3 regions of the Streptomyces sp. NPDC059900 genome follow, and region 1 is predicted to be linked to each of the others. Evidence: riboswitches for the same ligand, from Rfam matches in the RefSeq annotation. Region 1 holds a riboswitch; each other region holds the start of a gene.
The links. Region 1 has a riboswitch for S-adenosylmethionine ahead of ACQKIP_RS36690 (aminotransferase class V-fold PLP-dependent enzyme). Riboswitches for the same ligand answer to the same signal wherever they lie in the genome.
Positions count from the first base shown of each region.

Region 2: linked by a shared signal. The riboswitch ahead of thrC (threonine synthase) and the one ahead of ACQKIP_RS36690 (aminotransferase class V-fold PLP-dependent enzyme) in region 1 are both predicted to bind S-adenosylmethionine.
Region 3: linked by a shared signal. The riboswitch ahead of ACQKIP_RS27515 (LLM class flavin-dependent oxidoreductase) and the one ahead of ACQKIP_RS36690 (aminotransferase class V-fold PLP-dependent enzyme) in region 1 are both predicted to bind S-adenosylmethionine.

Region 1 covers NZ_JBNNJZ010000478.1:247-5,870, reverse strand. The annotation lists gene ACQKIP_RS36700 (SLC13 family permease) at 1-929, shown strand, start outside; gene ACQKIP_RS36695 (glycerate kinase family protein) at 952-2,172, shown strand; gene ACQKIP_RS36690 (aminotransferase class V-fold PLP-dependent enzyme) at 2,124-3,551, opposite strand; SAM riboswitch class IV at 3,759-3,875, opposite strand; gene trpD (anthranilate phosphoribosyltransferase) at 3,950-5,014, opposite strand; partial or broken gene ACQKIP_RS36680 (ubiquinol-cytochrome c reductase cytochrome b subunit) at 5,154-5,624, opposite strand, start outside.
Region 2 covers NZ_JBNNJZ010000096.1:12,856-20,389, reverse strand. The annotation lists gene ACQKIP_RS16330 (ATP-binding protein) at 1-1,731, shown strand, start outside; gene groL (chaperonin GroEL) at 1,783-3,408, opposite strand; gene ACQKIP_RS16320 (cold-shock protein) at 3,745-3,948, opposite strand; gene ACQKIP_RS16315 (MoaD/ThiS family protein) at 4,373-4,648, opposite strand; gene thrC (threonine synthase) at 4,760-6,076, opposite strand; SAM riboswitch class I at 6,094-6,228, opposite strand; gene ACQKIP_RS16305 (glucosyl-3-phosphoglycerate synthase) at 6,395-7,339, shown strand; gene ACQKIP_RS16300 (hypothetical protein) at 7,423-7,534, shown strand, end outside.
Region 3 covers NZ_JBNNJZ010000256.1:860-8,393, forward strand. The annotation lists partial or broken gene ACQKIP_RS27510 (NtaA/DmoA family FMN-dependent monooxygenase) at 1-455, opposite strand, end outside; gene ACQKIP_RS27515 (LLM class flavin-dependent oxidoreductase) at 473-1,723, opposite strand; gene ACQKIP_RS27520 (putative leader peptide) at 1,819-2,067, opposite strand; SAM riboswitch class IV at 2,024-2,136, opposite strand; gene ACQKIP_RS27525 (glutathione S-transferase C-terminal domain-containing protein) at 2,683-3,411, shown strand; gene ACQKIP_RS27530 (M13 family metallopeptidase) at 3,483-5,435, opposite strand; gene ACQKIP_RS27535 (excinuclease ABC subunit UvrA) at 5,496-7,534, opposite strand, start outside.

The sequences.
Region 1 (5,624 bases):
AGCGACTGGTCGTGATGCTGGCGCTGCTGTTTCCGACCGTGATCCTTCTGTCCGCGGTCGCCACTCTGATCGGCGCGGGCGCACATCTGATCACGGTGTCCGTGCTGTGGGAGGCCACCGGGGACCGGATCGGCTTCACCCAGTGGATGCTGCTCGGCCTGCCGCTCGCCATCGCCTCCTCCCACCTGGCGGCGGAGGCCGTCCTCCTGACGACGACGCGGCGGGCGGACCGCAAGGGCCCCGTCCACATCACCGTCGAGCAACTCCAGGAGCACAGCGAGCAGCCGGTCTCCGGAGCCTGGGAGCCAGCCGAGACCCGCTGCGCCCTCCTCCTGGCCACGGTCGTCGCACTCTGGTGCAGCGAGCCCCTTCACCAGGTGCCGCCCGCGGTGGTCGCGCTGATCGGCGCGGTCGTCGCCTCCTCCCCCGCCCTGGGCACCGTACGTCTGAAGGACGCGCTCAAGACCGTGCCGTGGGCGCTGCTGCTCTTCATGGCGGCGACGATGGCGATGGGCGTCGCGCTCGCCGATTCGGGGGCGGCGAAGTGGCTGGTGGGCGGGGTTCCCCTCGATGTGCCGCCCTGGCTCTTCCTTGCCCTCGTCGTGGCGGTCAGCACGGCCGCGCACCTGGTCCTCCAGTCCCGCTCGGCCCGCTCGTCCGTCCTGGTCCCGCTGGTCGTCGCGGCGGCGGTCGGCGCGGGCGTCAACCCGGTCGCGGCGGCCCTGGCCTCCACGGCCGCCGCCGGCTTCTGCCACACCCTGCCCGCGTCCGCGAAGCCCGTCACGCTCTTCGCCGACATCCCCGGCACCCCCACCTACACCCCGCGCGACCTGCTGCGCCTCTCCGCGGTCCTGGCACCCCTGACCGCCGCCCTCGTCCTGCTCTTCGCCGTCACGCTCTGGCCGCTGCTCGGCGTGCCCGTCCGCTGATCCCGCCCGCACTGGAGACCCCATGCTGACCCGTTTCGCCATCGCCCCCAGCGGCTTCAAGGAGTCCCTGTCCGCGCAGTCCGCGGCCGAGGCGATCGCCGAAGGAGTACGCCGTGTCGTCCCGCACGCCGACACCGATCTGATCCCCCTGGTGGACGGCGGCGAAGGCACCGCCCGAGCCCTGGCCGCCACCGGCGGAGGGCGCCTGGTCGCGCTGCCCGCCACCGGCCCCGTCGGGCAGCGGATCGGCACGCACTTCGCGCTCCTGCCGGACGGCACGGCGGTCGTCGAGATGGCCGCAGTGGCCGGACTCTCGCTGGTCCCCCGCGATCTGCGCGACCCCGGTGCCACCACGACGTACGGCGTCGGCGAGCTGATCGGCGCCGCGCTGGACGCGGGCGCCCGCCGCGTCCTGGTGGGCTGCGGGGACTCCGGCACGTCGGACGGCGGCGCGGGGGCCCTGCAAGCGCTCGGCGCCCGGCTCCTGGACGCGGACGGCTGGGAACTCCCGCGCGGCGGCCGGGAGCTGACCCGCCTGAGCCGCATCGACCCCTCGGGCCTTGACCCGCGCCTGAAGGACGCCGAGATCCGCGTCGCCTGCAACCCCTTCAACGTCCTGACCGGCGAGCGCGGCGTGGCCCGCGTCTTCGGACCGCAGAAGGGCGCCACTGCCGCGCAGGTCGAACAGCTCGCGGCGGCTCTCGACCGCTGGGCACACGTCCTGACCCGCGACCTGCGCGCCACGACGGACCTCGCCCTCGGCCCCGGAACCGGCGCGTCCGGAGGCCTGGGAGCCGGTCTCGCGGCGCTCGGCGCCCGGCTCCTGCCCCGCTTCGACGTCCTGCTCGGCCACCTGGACCTGGACGCGCGCCTTGCCCGCGCCGACCTGGTCATCACCGCCGAGGGCGCCCTCGACCACCAGACGCCGCGCGGCAAGGTCCCCGCCGAAGTGGCCCGGCGCGCCAAGCGGTTCGGCCGTCCCGTCCTGGTCCTCGCGGGCACGATCGGCCAGGGTGCCCACCACGTACGGGCGGTGGGCGTGGACGCCTACAGCTCGATCCTGCCCGCGCCGGTCTCGCTGACCGAGGCGCTGGGGCGGGGCGGCGAGTTCCTCACCGACGCGACCGAGCGTGCGCTGCGGATGATCGTTCTGGGGGCACGTCTGAAAGGACGGGAGGGCAGGACGAGCAAGGCTCAGGCGGCGTTGGTGTCCGGCACGCAGCGCCCGTCCTCGGTGCGGTAGTTCCAGCGCGCGCCGTCCGCCACCAGCTCCTTGACGGCGCGCACGAAGCGCTCCACGTGCTCGTCGGGGGTGCCCGCGCCGAAGCTGACCCGGATCGCGTTCAGGGACTTCTCGCCGGGCGCGGCCTCGGGGGCACCGCACTCCCCCTGGGTCTGCGGGTCGCTGCCGAGCAGGGTGCGCACCAGCGGGTGGGCGCAGAACAGGCCGTCGCGTACGCCGATGCCGTACTCGGCGGAGAGCGCGGCGGCGAAGTGCGAGCTGTTCCAGCCGTCGACGACGAAGGAGATGACGCCGACGCGCGGCGCGTCGTCGCCGAAGAGCGAGAGCACCTTGACGGCGGGCACCTCGGCCAGGCCCTCGCGCACCTTGGCGATGAGCTGGTTCTCACGGGCGACGAGCGCGTCGAAGCCGGCCTCGGTCAGCGCCTTGCAGGCGGAGGCGATCGAGTACACGCCGATGACGTTCGGCGAACCGGCCTCGTGCCGCGCGGCGGTGTCGTGCCACTCGACGTCCACGCCGCCGCCTGCTTCCTTGGGGCGCCGCGCGACCTTGCGCGAGGCGCCGCCGCCCGCGAGGTAGGGCTCGGCCGCCTGGAGCCAGTCGGAGCGGCCCGCGAGGACGCCGGAGCCGAAGGGCGCGTACAGCTTGTGGCCGGAGAAGGCGACCCAGTCGACGTCGAGCTCGCTGATCGAGACGGGGTGGTGGGGCGCGAGCTGCGCGGCGTCCAGGACGATGCGAGCACCGTGCGCGTGGGCGGCGGCGGCGAGCTCCCTGACCGGCCACAGCTCACCGGTGACGTTCGAGGCGCCGGTCACGCAGACCAGGGCGGGCCCGTAGGGGTCGCGGTCGGCGAGGGCGCGCTCCAGGGTCTCGACGGCCTGCCCGGCGGTGCGCGGCGCGTTCAGGTACGTCACGCGGGCGTCGCGCCAGGGCAGCAGCGATGCGTGGTGCTCGGTCTCGAAGACGAAGACCTGGCAGTCGGCGGGCAGCGCCGCGGCCAGGAGATTCAGCGAGTCGGTGGTCGAACGCGTGAAGACGACCTGGTCGCTCTCGCGGCAGCCGAGGAACTCGGCGACGGTGACCCGGCTGTTCTCGAAGAGGTCGGTGGAGAGCTGCGAGAGGTACCCGGCACCGCGGTGCACGCTGCCGTAGTACGGCGCGTACGCGGCCACGTCGTCCCACACCCGCTGGAGTGCCGGGGCGCTCGCCGCGTAGTCGAGCGCCGCGTAGGTCACCTCGCCGCCGGTGACGAGCGGCACGGTGACGTCACGGCCGAGGACGGGCAGCGGGGCGGCACAGCAGGGGTCTGCGGACTCGGTGGCGGTGACCTCGGCGGTGGCGGTCAGCTCGGCGGTGGCGGTGGCGGGGCGTGCGGACATGGCGAAATCTCCCTGCGAGCAAGACGGAACAGCTGCGTAAGATCCCGTGCGGCAGCACAACTGCTGCTCCGCGTACGGGTGTTGCCTCGACGCGCGGCGCTCTTGGCCGGGCGGAGGGGGTACTGCGAACGGGGCCGGAGGCCCTATCGCATTCGCTTGCTCACGAGACTGCTCCCTTGAGGACCAGGACCCCAGGGTGTTCGCAGGGGTCCGCGCTTGCCATACGCCTTGCTGCGTACGGCCTGGTCTTCACCCGGGGCACCCCGCCACGGACGGAGGGTTGCCGGACAGCGAGCCGGGGCTTAATCGCTGTCACTCATGACCTGTGCAGCATCCTGCCACACGATCTTCCCGGTGCACACCGCAGTCCGGCATCCGGACTGCGGTGTGCGCCACACTCACCTGTTGCTGGCCGCCACCCAGCGCTCCAGGGCCTTCTTCGCGGCCCCGGAGTCGATCGACTCGGCGGCCTGCGCGATACCGGCGCCGATCTGCTCCACGAGGGCCCCCTCGCCCGGCGTACGGGCCACCAGGGCCGCCGCCGTGTTGAGCAGCACGGCGTCCCGCACGGGACCGCTCTCGCCGTCCAGGAGCCGCAGCGCGACCTCGGCGTTGTACGAGGCGTCGGCGCCCCGCAGGGCCTCGACGGGGACGAGGTCGATGCCGACGTCCCGCGGGTCGAAGGGCTCCTCGCGCACGGCGCCGTCCCGTACGACCCAGACCCGCGAGGTCGAGGTGGTCGTCAGCTCGTCGAGCCCGTCGTCACCGCGGAAGACGAGGGAGGAGTGCCCGCGCTCGGCGAAGACCCCCGCCACGATCGGCGCCATCCGCGCGTCGGCGACACCGACCGCCTGGGCCCGCACCCTGGCCGGGTTGGTGAGCGGCCCCAGGGCGTTGAAGACGGTCCTGATGCCCAGCTGGCTGCGCGCCGCGCCGGCGTGCCGCAGCGCCGGGTGGAACTTCACGGCGAAGCAGAACGTGATCCCGGCTTCGTCGGCCACCTCCACGACCCGCTTCAGCGGCAGCTCCAGGTTCACCCCGAGCTTCTCCAGGACGTCGGAGGCGCCCGACGCGCTGGAGGCGGCGCGGTTGCCGTGCTTGACGACCTTCGCACCCGCGCCGGCGGCCACGATCGCGGACATCGTGGAGATGTTGACGGTCTTGGCGCCGTCACCACCGGTGCCGACGATGTCGACGGTCTGCCCCGGCACCTCGATGACATTGGCGTGCTCGTACATCGTCTGGACGAGGCCGGAGATCTCCTCCACGGTCTCGCCCTTGGCCCGCAGCGCGACCATGAAGCCCGCGATCTGCGCGTCGGTCGCCTCGCCCCGCATGATGCGGTCCATCGCCCAGGCCGTGTCCGCCGCGCTCTGGTCGCGCCCTTCGAGCAGCCCGTTCAGTACACCGGGCCAGGAACGGGCCGCCGCGGTGTTGCCTCCTGCGGGGGTCACAGCGCTCATCTGCCGCTCCTGGGTTCGTTCAGCCATAGGACAGGAACACCTTATCCAGCCCGCAGGACGGCAAAGAGCCCCGTCCATGCACTGGATGCACGGGACGGGGCTCTTGCCGTGGCGACCTTGTCGTCAGAGCTTCAGTCGATCAGTGGTGGCCGTGGCCGCTGGTGATCTCCTTGTACTCCTCGGTGGTGGGCTTGGGGATCTGGTTGTCCTCCCCGTAGTAGCCCTTGGAGAGCTTGGCCCGCAGCTTCTGCGAACCGGACACCTTGCGCTCGACGCCGTTCTCGTCGACCGAGGGGCCGATCTCGACCGGCGCGTACTGCTCGTGCGCGGTGAGCGTGTGCAGCTGCTCCTGGCCCAGCGGCTCGTGGACCTCGATGAACTCACCGTGCGGCAGGCGCTTGATGATGCCCGACTCGCGGCCGTGCAGGACCTTGTCCTTGTCGCGCCGCTGCAGACCCAGGCAGATCCGCTTGGTGACGACGAACGCGATGACCGGCGCCACGAAGAACGCGATGCGCACGAACCAGGTGATCGAGTTGATCGACAGGTGGAAGTGCGTGGCCCAGAGGTCGTTGCCGCCACCGATGAGCAGCACCATGTACCAGGTGAT
Region 2 (7,534 bases), on a different contig from region 1:
CATCTGACCGCCGACTGCGCCGACTTCGTACGAACCCTGCTGGTCACCGCCCCCGGAGTACGCGTCCTGGCGACCAGCCGCCGCCCCCTGGCCCTGCGGGGAGAACAGCCGATCGTCGTTCCTCCGCTGCCTGTCGACGCCGGCGGCACACAACCCTCCGACGCATCACTGCTGTTCATGGAACGCGCGGGTGTCACCAGGGAGGACGGCACAGCGGTGGCGGAGATCTGCGCGCACCTGGAGGGCATCCCCCTCGCCATCGAACTGGCCGCCGCCCGCCTGCCCGAGATGGACCTCGACGCACTGCGCCGGCGCCTGCACGCCCGCTACGAAACGCTCGGCCACCCCTCTCCGGGCATGTGGCACGGCGAGAGCGACCCCCGGCACCTGACCCTGCGCACGGCCATCGGCTGGAGCCACGAACTGTGCACTCCGCAGGAGCGGCTTGCCTGGGCCCGCCTCTCCGTGTTCGCCGACGGCTTCGAGCTGGAGGCGGCCGAACTGGTCTGCGCCGGGGGCCCGCTGGGCAGCGCACAGATCGGCGGGCTCCTCTCCGCGCTGGTGGACAAGTCGCTCCTGCGATCGACGAAGACCCGGCGCGGCCTGCGCTACTCGATGCTGGACACCGTCCGGGAGTACGGCGAGGACTGGCTGCGGAACCTCGGCGAGGAACGACTCCTTTCGGAGCGGCACCGGGACTACTACCGCTGGCTCGCCCGCACCGGCGGCCGGCAGTGGGCGGGACCCGACCAGGTGGCCTGGTACGAGCGTTGCACGGCCGAGCACGCCAACCTGCGTGCGGCCCTCGAGAGCTGCCTGGCCGACGCGGACCCGCGCGACAGCCTGGAGATGACCGGCAGTCTGTGGTTCTTCTGGTTCTGCTGCGGCTTCCAGCGCGAAGGCCGCCACTACCTGGACCGTGCCCTCGCCAAGTCCCCTTGTCCCGGCCCGGGACCCGGCCCCGGGCCGGAACGCTTCTGGGCCCTGTGGACCCAGGGCGTGGTGGCCTTCACGCAGGGCGACCTCGAAACCACCGGCCGGCTGGTGGACCTCTGCAATCCGCTGGCGGACCGGCTCGGCGATCCGGCGGCGGTCGACGCCGCCCGCTACCTCGAAGGGACCTGGCTGACGCTGAGCGGCCGGTCGGCGCATGCGCTCGGCGTTGTCGCACCAGCGGCCGGTTCGCCCGGCTGCGGCGGCGGTTCACCCGCCGTCAAACTCCTCCTGCTCTCCACCGTGACCTTCGCCCATCTCCGTCTCGGCGACTTCGACCGGGCCGCCGTGGCCGCCGCCACCCTGCACGAGGAGTGCGAGCGGCACGGCGAGCAGTGGATGCGCAGTTTCGCCTTCTACCTGCTGGCCGGAACCGCTCTCGGCAACGGCGACCCGTCCTCGGCGGTGCGGCACGCCCGCGACGGCCTGGCGATCAAATGGCGGCTCCACGACATCCTCGGTGCCGCCCTGAGCGTCGACATGCTGACCTCGGCCATGGACGACCCCGAGCAGACCGCGCGGCTGCTCGGGATCTCCGATGTGCTGTGGCGCTCCGTCGGCGTCGCTCAGCTGGGAAATCTGGACCTCGTGACCGCCCGCCGGGCCTGCGAGCGCCGGGTCCGCGACACCATCGGCGACCTGGCGTACGAGGCCGCCTTCCGCAAAGGCCTGGAGACCGGCATCGACGAGGGCATCGCCTATGCCCTGGCAACGCCCGAGGGCGGCACCCCTTCGTGAGAAGGAGTGCCGCCCTCGGTACGTACGGGACGTCGATCAACCAGAGGTCGATCAGAAGTCCATGTCACCGCCCGGCATGCCGCCGCCGGCCGGGGCAGCGCCCGCCTTCTCCGGCTTGTCGGCGATGACGGCCTCGGTGGTGAGGAACAGCGCGGCGATGGACGCGGCGTTCTGCAGGGCAGAGCGCGTGACCTTCGCCGGGTCGAGGATGCCCTCGGCGATCATGTCGACGTACTCACCGGTCGCGGCGTTCAGGCCGTGGCCGACGGTGAGGTTGCGGACCTTCTCGACGACGACGCCGCCCTCAAGGCCGCCGTTGACGGCGATCTGCTTGAGCGGGGCCTCCAGGGCGAGCTTCACGGCGTTGGCGCCGGTCGCCTCGTCACCCTCGAGCTCCAGCTTCTCGAAGACGGCGGCGGCCTGCAGCAGCGCCACGCCACCACCGGCGACGATGCCCTCTTCGACGGCCGCCTTCGCGTTGCGAACGGCGTCCTCGATGCGGTGCTTGCGCTCCTTGAGCTCGACCTCGGTCGCGGCACCGGCCTTGATGACCGCAACACCGCCGGCGAGCTTCGCCAGGCGCTCCTGCAGCTTCTCGCGGTCGTAGTCGCTGTCCGAGTTCTCGATCTCGGCGCGGATCTGGTTGACGCGACCCTGGACCTGGTCGCTCTCGCCGGAGCCGTCGACGATCGTGGTCTCGTCCTTGGTGATGACGACCTTGCGGGCGCGGCCGAGCAGGTCGAGACCGGCGTTCTCCAGCTTGAGGCCGACCTCCTCGGAGATGACGGTGCCACCGGTGAGGATGGCGATGTCGCCGAGCATGGCCTTGCGGCGGTCACCGAAGCCGGGCGCCTTGACGGCGACGGACTTGAAGGTGCCACGGATCTTGTTGACGACCAGGGTCGACAGGGCCTCGCCCTCGACGTCCTCGGCGATGATCAGCAGCGGCTTGCCGGACTGCATGACCTTCTCGAGGAGCGGAAGGAGGTCCTTCACGTTCGAGATCTTCGAGTTCACGATCAGGATGTACGGGTCGTCGAGCGACGCCTCCATACGCTCCATGTCCGTGGCGAAGTACGCCGAGATGTAGCCCTTGTCGAAGCGCATGCCCTCGGTGAGCTCAAGCTCGAGCCCGAAGGTCTGCGACTCCTCGACGGTGATGACGCCTTCCTTGCCGACCTTGTCCATGGCCTCGGCGATGAGCTCGCCGATCTGGGTGTCGGCGGCGGAGATGGAGGCGGTCGAAGCGATCTGCTCCTTGGTCTCCACGTCCTTGGCCTGCTCGAGCAGGGCGCCCGAGACGGCCTCGACGGCCTTCTCGATGCCGCGCTTGAGGGCCATCGGGTTGGCACCGGCGGCTACGTTGCGCAGGCCCTCGCGGACCAGCGCCTGCGCCAGGACGGTCGCGGTCGTCGTGCCGTCACCGGCGACGTCGTCCGTCTTCTTCGCGACCTCCTTGACCAGCTCGGCGCCGATCTTCTCGTACGGGTCCTCGAGCTCGATCTCCTTGGCGATGGAAACACCATCGTTGGTGATCGTGGGGGCACCCCACTTCTTCTCGAGGACGACGTTGCGACCCTTGGGGCCCAGGGTCACCTTGACGGCGTCGGCGAGCTGGTTCATGCCGCGCTCGAGGCCGCGCCGTGCCTCCTCGTCGAACGCGATGATCTTGGCCATGTGAAGTGGTCCTCCCGGACAGGGGTGGCATGCTCCGGATCGCATCGGTGCCCGCGACGGACGGCCTGCAAGCCTTGTGGTTCCTTGCCCCACCCGGCCTGCGGGCCTCACCGACCCGATCCAAGTTCTGTCACTCTCACTCGGAGAGTGCTAAGCCCAATGATTAGCACTCGACCCCTGCGAGTGCAAGCGCCTCTAGTGGATCCCGGACGTACGGAGGGGGCGCGCGTCCAGGGCGCGGTGCGGCGCACACGCCCGGACGCACGAGGGGCCCGTACCCCTGTCGGGATACGGGCCCCTCGTCACTCGCTAAGTCACTGGTCGATCGCGCCGAGATCAGACGGCGAGCTTGACCATGTCCGCCTGCGGACCCTTCTGGCCCTGCGAGATCTCGAACTCAACTCGCTGACCTTCTTCAAGGGTGCGGTAGCCGTCCATCTGGATCGCGCTGTAGTGGACGAATACATCCGCACCACCGTCGACCGCGATGAAGCCGTACCCCTTCTCCGCGTTGAACCACTTGACGGTGCCCTGAGCCATGCCTAACTCCCCTATTACTGGCCCTTGCACGGACCCGCACTTCGCGGACCCGGGTCAGACCTCACCCCCCCAATGGGTTGTGGAGGCGTGCGCCGGAACGCGTCGACCGCGGCTGAATGTATCTGTCCAACTGCCCTCTGCAACAGGTCAATCAGACGAGAATTCTGGGCACGCCTGATCGGAAATATGCGGAGGATTTACCGGAGTTCAGGGCAAGTCGGGCCGGACAAATGCCACGAGAGGGGCAAATGGGCAGTGCACTTTGGCTGCTTCTTGTCGCCCTCAGGGCGACTTCGTATATGCGCTCGGCACAAACGGGGAAGCTCGCTTCCCAACTGTACCGTGCTCAACCACATGGAATTGCCCCCTCCACTTCTCTCGCGGAGGGGGCAAAGCCGATTACGCAGGGTATTTCTTTAAAGAATCAACCACCGGCGACGGCGGGAATGATCGAGATGCCGGCGCCGTCCGGCGTCGCGGTCTCCAGACCCTGCTCGAAGCGGACGTCGTCGTCGTTCACGTAGACGTTCACGAAGCGCCGCAGCTTGCCCTGGTCGTCCAGGACGCGGGCCGCGATACCGGCGTGGTTCTTCTCCAGGTCGGCAATGACCTCGGAGAGGTTCGCCCCCTCGGCGGCGACCTCGGACTGACCGCCGGTGTAGGTGCGGAGAATGGTGGGGATACGAACGTTCACGCTCATGGGGATCACCTCGGTAGTTCGGGGGCGTGGGGCGCCCCGTCAGGGGCGCGGGGAACTGCGCGACCAGCCACGACGGTCCGCAGACGGAGGAAGGCTCAGGCCCTGCGGCGGTTAACCGGCAAGACCCGCGGCGCGAAACGCGTCAAGGTTGGGCTTGATCGTCGCGGTCGCCTGAGAGGTCTCGGCAACAGCGTCCAGGGTCTTGAGGCCATCACCGGTGTTCAGCACCACGGTGGTGAGCGCCGGGTCGATGAGACCGGCCTCGATCAGCTTCTTCGTGACGCCCACCGTCACACCGCCCGCGGTCTCCGCGAAGATGCCCTCGGTCCGCGCGAGCAGCTTGATCGCGTCGACGACCTGCTCGTCGTTCACGTCCTCCACCGCACCGCCCGTACGGCGCGCGATGTCCAGGACGTACGGCCCGTCGGCGGGGTTGCCGATGGCGAGCGACTTGGCGATGGTGTCCGGCTTCTGCGGGCGCACGACGTCGTGCCCGGCCTTGAAGGCGGTGGACACCGGCGAGCACCCCTCGGCCTGCGCTCCGAAGATCTTGTAGGGCTTGTCCTCGACGAGCCCGAGCTTGATGAGCTCCTTGAGGCCCTTGTCGATCTTCGTGAGCTGCGATCCGGAGGCGATCGGGATGACCAGCTGGTCGGGAAGGACCCACCCCAGCTGCTCGCAGATCTCGTACGCGAGGGTCTTGGAACCCTCGCCGTAGTACGGCCGCAGGTTCACGTTCACGAAGCCCCAGCCCTCGCCCAGCGGGTCGCCGATGAGCTCGGAGCAGAAGCGGTTCACGTCGTCGTAGTTGCCCTCGATGCCGACGAGCTCGCCGCCGTACACCGCGGCCATGACGACCTTGCCCTGCTCCAGGTCGTGCGGGATGAACACGCAGGAACGGAAGCCGGCGCGGGCCGCGGCGGCACCGACGGCGCCCGCGAGGTTGCCGGTGGAGGAGCAGGAGAGCGTGGTGAAGCCGAAGGCGCGGGCGGCCTCGATGGCCTGCGCCACGACGCGGTCCTTGAAGGAGTGCGTCGGGTTGCCGGAGTCGTCCTTGACGAACAGCTTGCCCTGCTCGACGCCGAGCTCGCGGGCGAGGTTGTCGGCCTTGACGAGCTTGGTCCAACCGGGGTTGATGTTGGGCTTCTCGGCGACGTCCGCCGGGACGGGAAGGAGCGGGGCGTAGCGCCAGATGTTGTCCGGGCCGGACTCGATCTGCTTGCGCAGCGCCTCGGGGTCACCGGTCGGCAGGTCGTACGCGACTTCGAGCGGGCCGAAACAGGCCTGGCAGGCGAAGATCGGGCCGAGCGGGTAGAGCTCGCCGCACTCGCGGCAGGAGAGGCCGGACGCGGGGCCGAGGTCCACAGAACCCGTGGACGTCGTGGTGGAGGGGGTGGTGTCGTTCGTTGCGACAGTCTGCGCAGCCATGGAGGCGAGGCCCTTTCTCCTCATCTTCCTCGCGACGCATCTCGCCGCGAGACGGAATTGGCACCTTCCCCACCGAGACCTCGCGTGCGCGGTCGGCGGGATGGTTGCCGGGGCTTCAACGGGCCGTATCCCTCTGCCCCTCTGGATGAGCGGTATGGCGCCGGGCTTCAGGGGCCCGGGGCATTTGTTGCGCGATGACCCCGGCATGCGATGGTCATCGGCGTTGTTCAAGACTGTAACCGACGGCCTGGACCCTTGAGATAGTCGTCCGAACCGCGAGATGGATCACATGTAGGCCACACACAGGAGGAGCCCCCCGTGCTGGAAGAGGCCGAGCGCTGGCTGACCAGGCGTTCCTGGTCTGTTGCCGACCGCCCGCTCAGCGCGCTCGTCGCCGCCAAACGGGCGTCGGGAGCCTCGGTGAGTGTCGTCCTGCCCGCGCTCGACGAGGAGGCGACGGTCGGCGAGATCGTCGCCGAGATCCGCCGCGAGCTGGTCGAGAAGGCCGCCCTCGTCGACGAACTCGTGGTGATCGACTCCGGCTCCGCCGACCGCACGGCCGAGGTCGCCGGGGCGGCGGGCGCGCGGGTCGTGCACCGGGACGAGATCCTGCCGCGCATCCCGGCCGTGCCCGGCAAGGGCGAGGTCCTGTGGCGCTCGCTCCTGGTGACCGGCGGCGACATCGTCGCGTTCGTCGACGCGGACCTGAGGGAGTTCTCGGCGGACTTCGTGACGGGGATCGTGGGCCCGCTCCTGACCGAGCCCGACGTGGACTTCGTGAAGGCGATGTACGACCGCCCGCTGGCCGGGACCGACGACCAGGGCGGCCGGGTCACCGAGCTGATGGCGCGCCCGCTGCTCAACATGCACTGGCCCCAACTCGCCGGATTCGTGCAGCCGCTGGGCGGGGAGTACGCGGCGCGCCGGTCCCTCCTTGAGCGGTTGCCGTTCCCCGTCGGGTACGGCGTGGAGCTCGGGCTGCTCGTCGACGCGCTGCACACCGTGGGCCTCGACGCGCTCGCGCAGGTCGACGTCGGGGTGCGCAAGCACCGCCACCAGGACGGGCAGGCGCTCGGCCGGATGGCCGCGGCGATCTACCGGACGGCACAGCTGCGCCTGGCGCGCGGCCATCTCGTACGCCCCGAGCTCATACAGTTCGAACGGGGCGAGCAGGGGTTCGAGCCGCGGACCCATTCGGTCGACACGGAGGAGCGCCCGCCGATGTCCGGCGTCGCGGAGTACACGGCACGCCGCGTGGCGTAACCACTCATCGCCGGGCATTTTGTCTACATTCCCCACTTATGTGGCAAAGACATGCAGTGGGAAGCGCGCGACGCAACGGTCGCATGACCATGGCCACGGTCGGCCTCATGGCAGGACTGCTCGGCGCCGCGGCCGCGCCTGCCTCCGCCGCCCCGGCCGCGGAGGTGCGTCACGGCGCATCGTCGTACGCGAACA
Region 3 (7,534 bases), on a different contig from region 1:
TCCTGCGGCAGGAATCCGCCGCGCCGGAAGTTCTCGCCGGTGAAGGCGTCCCAGGAGGTCACGACGTTCCAGGCGGCGCGCCCGCCGGAGAGGTGGTCGAGGCTGGCGAACTGGCGGGCCACCTCGTACGGCTCGTTGAAGGTGGAGTTGATGGTGCCGGTCAGGCCGAGGCGTTCGGTGACGGCGGCGAGCGCGGTGAGGACGGTGAAGGTGTCGGGCCGTCCGACGACGTCCAAGTCGTAGATTTCGCCGCCCTGTTCACGCAGGCGCAAACCCTCGGCGAGGAACAGGAAGTCGAATTTGGCGCGCTCGGCGGTGCGGGCGAAGTGCGCGAAGGAGCTGAACTCGATGTGGCTCCCGGCTTCGGGGTCGCTCCATACGGTGGTGTTGTTGACGCCGGGGAAGTGCGCCGCGAGGTGGATCTGCTTGAGCGGCTTGTCCGGTGACTTGCTCATGTCGGGTTCCTTCCGGCTCAGGCGGTGGCGGCGTAGCGGCTTGCGGGGCGGGCGAGGCCGAGCAGGCCGCGCAGGGTGCCGGCCTCGTACGCGTGCCGGAAGGCGCCGCGGCGCTGGAGTTCGGGCACCAGGCCCCGGGTGATCGCCGGGAGGTCGTGACCGGCGACGGCGGGCCGCAGCCGGAAACCGGCGAGACCGGATTGCTGCAACTCGTCAAGCAGGTCGGCCAGTTGAGCGGGTGTGCCGGTGAAGACGTGTGCGTCGCTGGTGTACGGGTGACCGGCGAGGGCGTCAAGGCGCTCGCGGCGGGCCGCGGCGGCGGCCGGGTCGTCGTCGAGGAACACCACCAGGTCGCCGAAGAGGTTCAGGGGCTCGGCGGTGCGCCCGGCCTCGTCCTGCTCGGCACGGACCGCGGTGACGATGGCGCGTGCGTGCGCCGCGTCGCGCGGGGTGACAAATCCGATGTCGGCGGAGCGGCCGAGGAGCCGGAAGGGGGCGTCGGTCGGGCCCTCGTGGGCGAGCGCGCCGACAAGGGGCCTGCCCTGCGGCGGCCGGGGGGTGATCGAGGGGCCCTTGACGCTGAAGTGCTTGCCCTCGAAGTCGACGTAGTGCAGCTTTTCGCGGTCGATGAAGCGGCCGGTGGCGACGTCCCGGATCTCCGCGTCGTCCTCCCAGCTGTCCCAGAGGCGGCGCACGACTTCGACGTAGTCGGCCACCTCGTCGAAGAGGTCGAGGGTCAGCTCACGTACGTCCGCTCTGCCGAGGTCCCCGACGCCGTCGAGGGCGGGAAACGTGCGGCGCCCGAAGTGCGCGGCGTCGTTGCGGCGTGCGGACACCTGCACCCGCAGGCCCGCGCGGCCCGCGCTCACGTAGTCGAGCGTGGCGATCGCCTTGGATATGTGGAAGGGCTCCGTGTGGGTGGTCACCACGGTCGGCACGAGGCCGATGTGGCTGGTCAGCGGGGCGACACGGGCGGCGATGAGGACCGCGTCGAGGCGCCCTCGCACCTGGTCCGTGCGTCCGTCGGATTCGGTGAAGTGCGAGGACTGGAGCCCGAGCGCGTCCTCGATGGTCACGAAGTCGAGCAGGCCGCGTTCGGCCTCGGTGATCAGATCGGTCCAGTACCGGGCGGTGAGCAACTCCCCCGGCCGGGCGACCGGTTCACGCCAGGCGGCCGGGTGCCAGCCCGCGCCGTCGAGTGCGACGGCCAGGTGCAGCGGGGCGCCGGAGGGAGAGGAGGAAACGGATTGAGCGGATGAATGGGGCAGCGCTGATGATGACGACACGAAAGGTGTGCCTTCCTGATCGACCGTACGAGATCACCGGCCCCTCGGCTCCGAGGGTGCGGCGGCGGGGTGACGGGTCAGGAACGACAGAGCGCGCCGGCGACGCGCTGCAGATCGATGTGCGGTCGGGAGTACAGGTGGACCTGTGGGCGCGGGGCGATCACCTTGACGCGCGGGGCTGCCGACACGGACGCCGACGCGGGCGCGGCGGGCAGCACGGGCAGCATCACCGACACGTCCCCCACCTCCACCCTTTCGGCCCGGCGGGCCAGGGGCCTCGCCGTCTCGCGCTTGCGGAGCCCTGAGCGGGTCCGCCTGGTCCTCACCTGGAGCACCCCGCCGCGTGGGAGGGTTGCCGGTCAGCAAGCCAGGGCTTGACGCTGACACTCGTAACCTGCTCGGGACGTTACGTGAGGCCGGGGCGGTGCGCAATGCCCGTGGATCATGGGCGTGCTCACAGCTGAGTACGTGCCTCGGTGTGCGTCCTTCTCAGGCACAACCGCCGGGCCCCTGCTTCTGTTCCGCTTCCCGGCGGCGAGTTCCCGGGCCTTCTTGACGCACCGGACGCCCGGACCCAGACTGCCGGAGACGGTCACGACCCGGCTCAACGGGCCCCGACGGCAGGGCTGGTGCACATGTTCAGGGCGTTCGGCGAGAGGAAGGGCATGCAGCGGCCTCTCCTGTCCGCGCCCCGTCCCCGCCCCCGCATTCTGACCAGACGTCTGCACATCGACCTGCTGCGCGTGTGCAGCGCCTCGGTTCCAGCTGCCTGACGTCCCCGCACATACGAGACGTACATGGCGTACCCGGTGCGCGGGACGTGCGCGCAGCGGAAACGCGCCCCCTGCCGCAGCCCTCCGCGGCTACGCCTGCCCCTCTCCCCCACCGCGCCACCGTCGGCAAGCACCCGGGCGGCGCCCCCCTCACCTGCCTGGAGAGCCATGCCCGAGATCACGTCGCACCGTCCCCGCCGCCCCGTCCCGGAGACGTCGCGCTCCCCGCACGGCACGTGTCCCGCCCCGATCCGCAGCCGTATCGGCGCGGACCTGGCCGGCGGCTTCTATCCGGCGCCCCACCGATACCACCTGTATCTCTCGGCCGGATGTCCCCGCTCGCTGCGCGTCTCGGTCACCCTCGACCTGCTCGGGCTCAGGGAGTCGGTCACCACGACGCTCCTGGCCCCGGAGACCACGGACACCACCGCCGCACTCGACGACCTGCACCGCTTCTACGAGGCCACCGAGTACCACTTCCACGGCCCGCTGACCGTTCCCGCCCTGTGCGACCGGTGGAGCGGACACGTCGTCAGCAATCACACGCCGGACATCCTGCGCGACCTCGCCTGCCGCCTCGCCGCGCACGGGAACGGGAACGGCCCGCGCCGCCTCCTGCGACCGCCGTCCCTGGCCGCCCGGATCGACACCTGGCACGACTTCCTCGCCGATCCGCTCACCCCCGCGACACTGGACCGCCTCGACCGCCGTCTTGCCTCGCGCCGCTACGTCGTGGGCGACGAACTGACGGCGGCGGACGTGCACTTGTGGGCACAGCTGGTCCACCTCACCGCAGCCGAAAACGAGGCCGTGCACGCCTACCCCCGCCTCCGCTCCTACGCCCGCCGCCTGCACGACATCCCGGCCTTCCGCGCCAACCACCCCCGCTCCGGCTGACGGGGCCCAAGCGGATCGGGCCCGGTCGCGGCACACTGCCGCGACCAGGCCCGGACTTCACTCCCGGATGCTCACCAGATCCGGACGCGCTCCTCGCGGTCCAGCCAGAGACCGTCGCCCTCCGCCGTCTCGAACGCCTCGTGGAACTCTTCGAGGTTGCGCACGATGTTGGCGCGGAACTCGGGCGGCGAGTGCGGGTCGATGGTGAGGTACTGCTGCTCCTGCTCCTTGCGGCGCTTGGTGCGCCAGCAGTAGGCCCAGCTCATGAAGAGCCGCTGCGAGCCGGTCAGGCCGCCGCTCGTGGGCATCGCGGCGCCGTCGAGCGCGATGCGGTACGCGGTGTGCCCGATGGTCAGACCGCCCAGGTCGCCGATGTTCTCGCCGACCGTCAGCGAGCCGTTGACGAACTCGTCCGGCAGGTTGCGCGGCGAGAAGGCGTCGTACTGCTTGACCAGCGCCTTCGACTTCGCCTCGAACGCGGTCTTGTCGGCCGCGGTCCACCAGTCGTTGAGGTTGCCCGCACCGTCGTACTGCGCGCCCTGGTCGTCGAAGCCGTGGCCGATCTCGTGGCCGATGACCGAGCCGATGCCGCCGTAGTTCTCGGCCGGGTCGGCGTCGGGCGAGAAGAACGGCTTCTGCAGGATGCCCGCGGGGAAGCAGATCTCGTTGGTGCCCGGGTTGTAGTAGGCGTTGACGGTCTGCGGCAGCATGAACCACTCGTCGCGGTCGACCGGCGCGCCGATCTTGGCGAGCTGCCGGTCGGACTCGAAGGCGTCCGCCGCCTGCGCGTTGCCGAGCAGGTCGCCCTCGGTGACCTCAAGAGCCGAGTAGTCGCGGAAGGTGTCGGGGTAGCCGATCTTGGGGCGGAAGGTGGCGAGCTTCTCGTAGGCGCGCTCCTTCGTCTCGTCCGTCATCCAGTCCAGGCGGGCGATCGACTGGCGGTAGGCCTCCAGGAGGTTGGCGACGAGGTCGTCCATCATCGCCTTGGAGCTCGGCGGGAAGTGCCGCGCCACGTACTCCTTGCCGACGGCCTCGCCGATGGAGCCCTCGACGAACGCGACCGCCCGCTTCCACCGGGCGCGCAGCTCGGGGGTGCCGTTGAGGGTGCGGCCGTAGAACTCGAAGTTGTTCCGCACGAACGCGTCCGTGAGGTAGGGCGCGCACGAACGCAGGACCCGCACCAGCGCCCAGTCGCGCCACTGCTCGATCGGCACCTCGTCAAGGACCGCGGACAGGTGACGGAAGAAGGACGGCTGGCGGACGCACGTCTCGGCGATGGTGGCTTCCGAGCCGCCGAGCCCCTCGGCGTAGCCGCGCCAGTCGAAGTGCGGGGCCAGGGTGGTCAGTTCGTGCAGGGTGAGGAGGTTGTAGGTCTTCTGCACGTCGCGCGTCTCGGCCCGCTCCCAGTGGCCCGCGGCGAGGCGGGTCTCCAGGGCGAGAACCGTCTGCGCGGCCTCGGCGGGCGAGGCGTGCTCGCCCAGCGTGAGCAGCTCGGTGAGGTAGGCGAGGTACTTCTCGCGGATCTCGGCGAACTTCTCTTCGCGGTAGTACGACTCGTCGGGCAGGCCGATCCCGCCCTGGAGGACGTTGAAGAGGTAGCGGTCGGAGTTGCGGTCGTCCGAGTCGATGTAGGAACCGAACAGACCGGAGCCGCCGGTCCGCTCGAAGCGGCCGAGGAACGCCGCGAGCTGCCGGGTGTCCCGCAGTCCCGCGACGGCGTCGATCAGGGGCTGCGCCGGGGCGAGCCCGCGGGCGGCGATCGTCTCCTCGTCCATGAACGAGGCGTACAGCGTGGCGATCTTGCGCGCGTCATCCGAGCCGGCGCCGTCCGACGCCAGCTCCTGGATGATCACCTTCACTTGTTCCTCGGCCGTGTCGACCAACTGCACGAAGGGGCCCCAGCTCGAGCGATCCTCGGGGATCGGCTCGGTCTCAAGCCAGTGACCGTTGACGTGGCCGAACAGGTCGTCCTGGGGTCGGATCTCGGGGTTCATGCCCGCGCGGGCGTCATCCAGCATGCTCATTCACGCACCCTACGCGGACACCGTGCCCGAGCACGATCGCCTTACGGCTCCGGCCCGGCCTCAGCCGCCGACGTACTCCCGCAGATGCCGCGCCGTCACGGTCTCCCCCTCGGTCACCAGGGTCGCGGGCGTGCCGGTGAACACCACCTGCCCGCCGTCGTGCCCGCCGCCGGGCCCCAGGTCGATGATCCAGTCGGCGTGCGCCATCACCGCCTGGTGGTGCTCGATGACGACCACCGAGTTGCCGTCGTCCACGAGCCGGTCGAGCAGCGCGAGCAGCTTGTCCACGTCGGCCAGGTGCAGTCCGGTCGTCGGTTCGTCCAGGACGTACGTCGAGGACTTCTCCGCCATGTGGATGGCGAGCTTGAGGCGCTGGCGCTCGCCGCCGGAGAGGGTGTTCAGGGGCTGGCCGAGCCGCAGATAGCCGAGCCCGACATCGCCGAGACGGCCGAGGACGGCGTGCGCCTGGCCCGTGGGGAAGAAATCGAGTGCCTCGGCGACGGACATGCCGAGGACCTCGCTGATGTTCTTGCCGCGCAGCCGGTAGGCGAGGACCTCGGCGGTGAACCGCTCGCCCGCGCACGCCTCGCAGACGGACGCCACCCCGGGCATCATCGCCAGGTCGGTGTAGATGAGCCCGATGCCGTTGCACTTGGGGCAGGCGCCATCGGAGTTCGCGCTGAACAGGGCCGCCTTGACGCCGTTGGCCTTGGCGAACGCGGTGCGGATCGGGCCGAGCAGACCGGTGTAGGTCGCCGGGTTCGAGCGGCGCGAGCCGCGGATCGGCGACTGGTCGGCGACCACCACGCCCTCCTGCCCGGAGAGGTAGCCGTGGATCAGCGAGCTCTTGCCGGAGCCCGCGACGCCGGTGACCACGGCGAGCACCCCGAGCGGGATGTCGACCTCGACGTCCTTGAGGTTGTGCCGGTCGGCGCCCTGGATGGACAGCTGCCCCTTGGGCACGCGCACCTGCTCGCGCAGCCGGGCCCGGTGTTCCAGATGCCGCCCGGTCAGCGTGCCCGACGCGCGCAGCCCCGCCACGTCGCCGGTGAAGCAGATCTGCCCGCCCGCCGTGCCGGCCGCGGGACCGAGGTCCACCACGTGGTCGGCGATCGCGATGACCTCGGGCTTGTGCTCGACGACGAGCACCGTGTTGCCCTTGTCGCGCAGCCGCAGCAGCAGGTCGTTCATGCGCCGGATGTCGTGCGGGTGCAGGCCGATGGTCGGCTCGTCGAAGACGTACGTCACGTCGGTGATGCTGGAGCCGAGATGGCGCACCATCTTCACGCGCTGGGCCTCGCCGCCGGAGAGCGAGCCCGATGTGCGGTCCAGGCTCAGATAGCCGAGCCCGATCTCGACGAGCGATTCGAGCAGCTCGCGCAGGCTCGCGATCAGCGGCGCGACGGCCGGGTCGTCGAGGCCGCGCACGAACGCGGCGAGGTCGCTGATCTGCATCGAGGAGCAGTCGGCGATGTTCAGGCCGTCGATCCTCGACGACAGCGCGGCCGCGGTCAGGCGCGTTCCCTCGCAGAGCGGGCAGCGGGCGAAGACCACGGCGCGGTCGACGAAGGTCCTGATGTGGGGCTGGAGGGCGTCGCGGTCCTTGGCGAGCCAGGTCCGCTGCATCCTGGCTATCAGGCCCTCGTACGTGAAGCCGTTCGAGCCCGCCTTCACCTTGGTCGGGGCCTTGTGCAGGAGGTCGGCCCACTCCTGTTCGGTGTAGTCCTTCACCTTCTTGTCCGGGTCGAGGAAGCCGGAGTTGACCACGGTCTGCCAGCTCCAGGAGTCCACCGCGTAGTACGGCACGGTGATCGCGCCCTCGTTCAGCGAGAGCTCGCGGTCCACGAGCCGGTCGACGTCGACCGTGGAGGCCTCGCCGGTGCCCTCGCAGCGGGGGCACATGCCTTCGGGCAGATTGAAGCTGAAGGCGCCCGCCGTCCCGACGGCCGGGGCCCCCAGACGGCTGAAGATGATCCTGAGCATGGTGGAGGCGTCGGTGGCGGTGCCCACCGTGGAGCGCGAGTTGGCGCCCATCCGCTCCTGGTCGACGACGATCGCCGCGCTGAGATTGCGCAGCCCGTCGACGTCGGGGCGGCTCT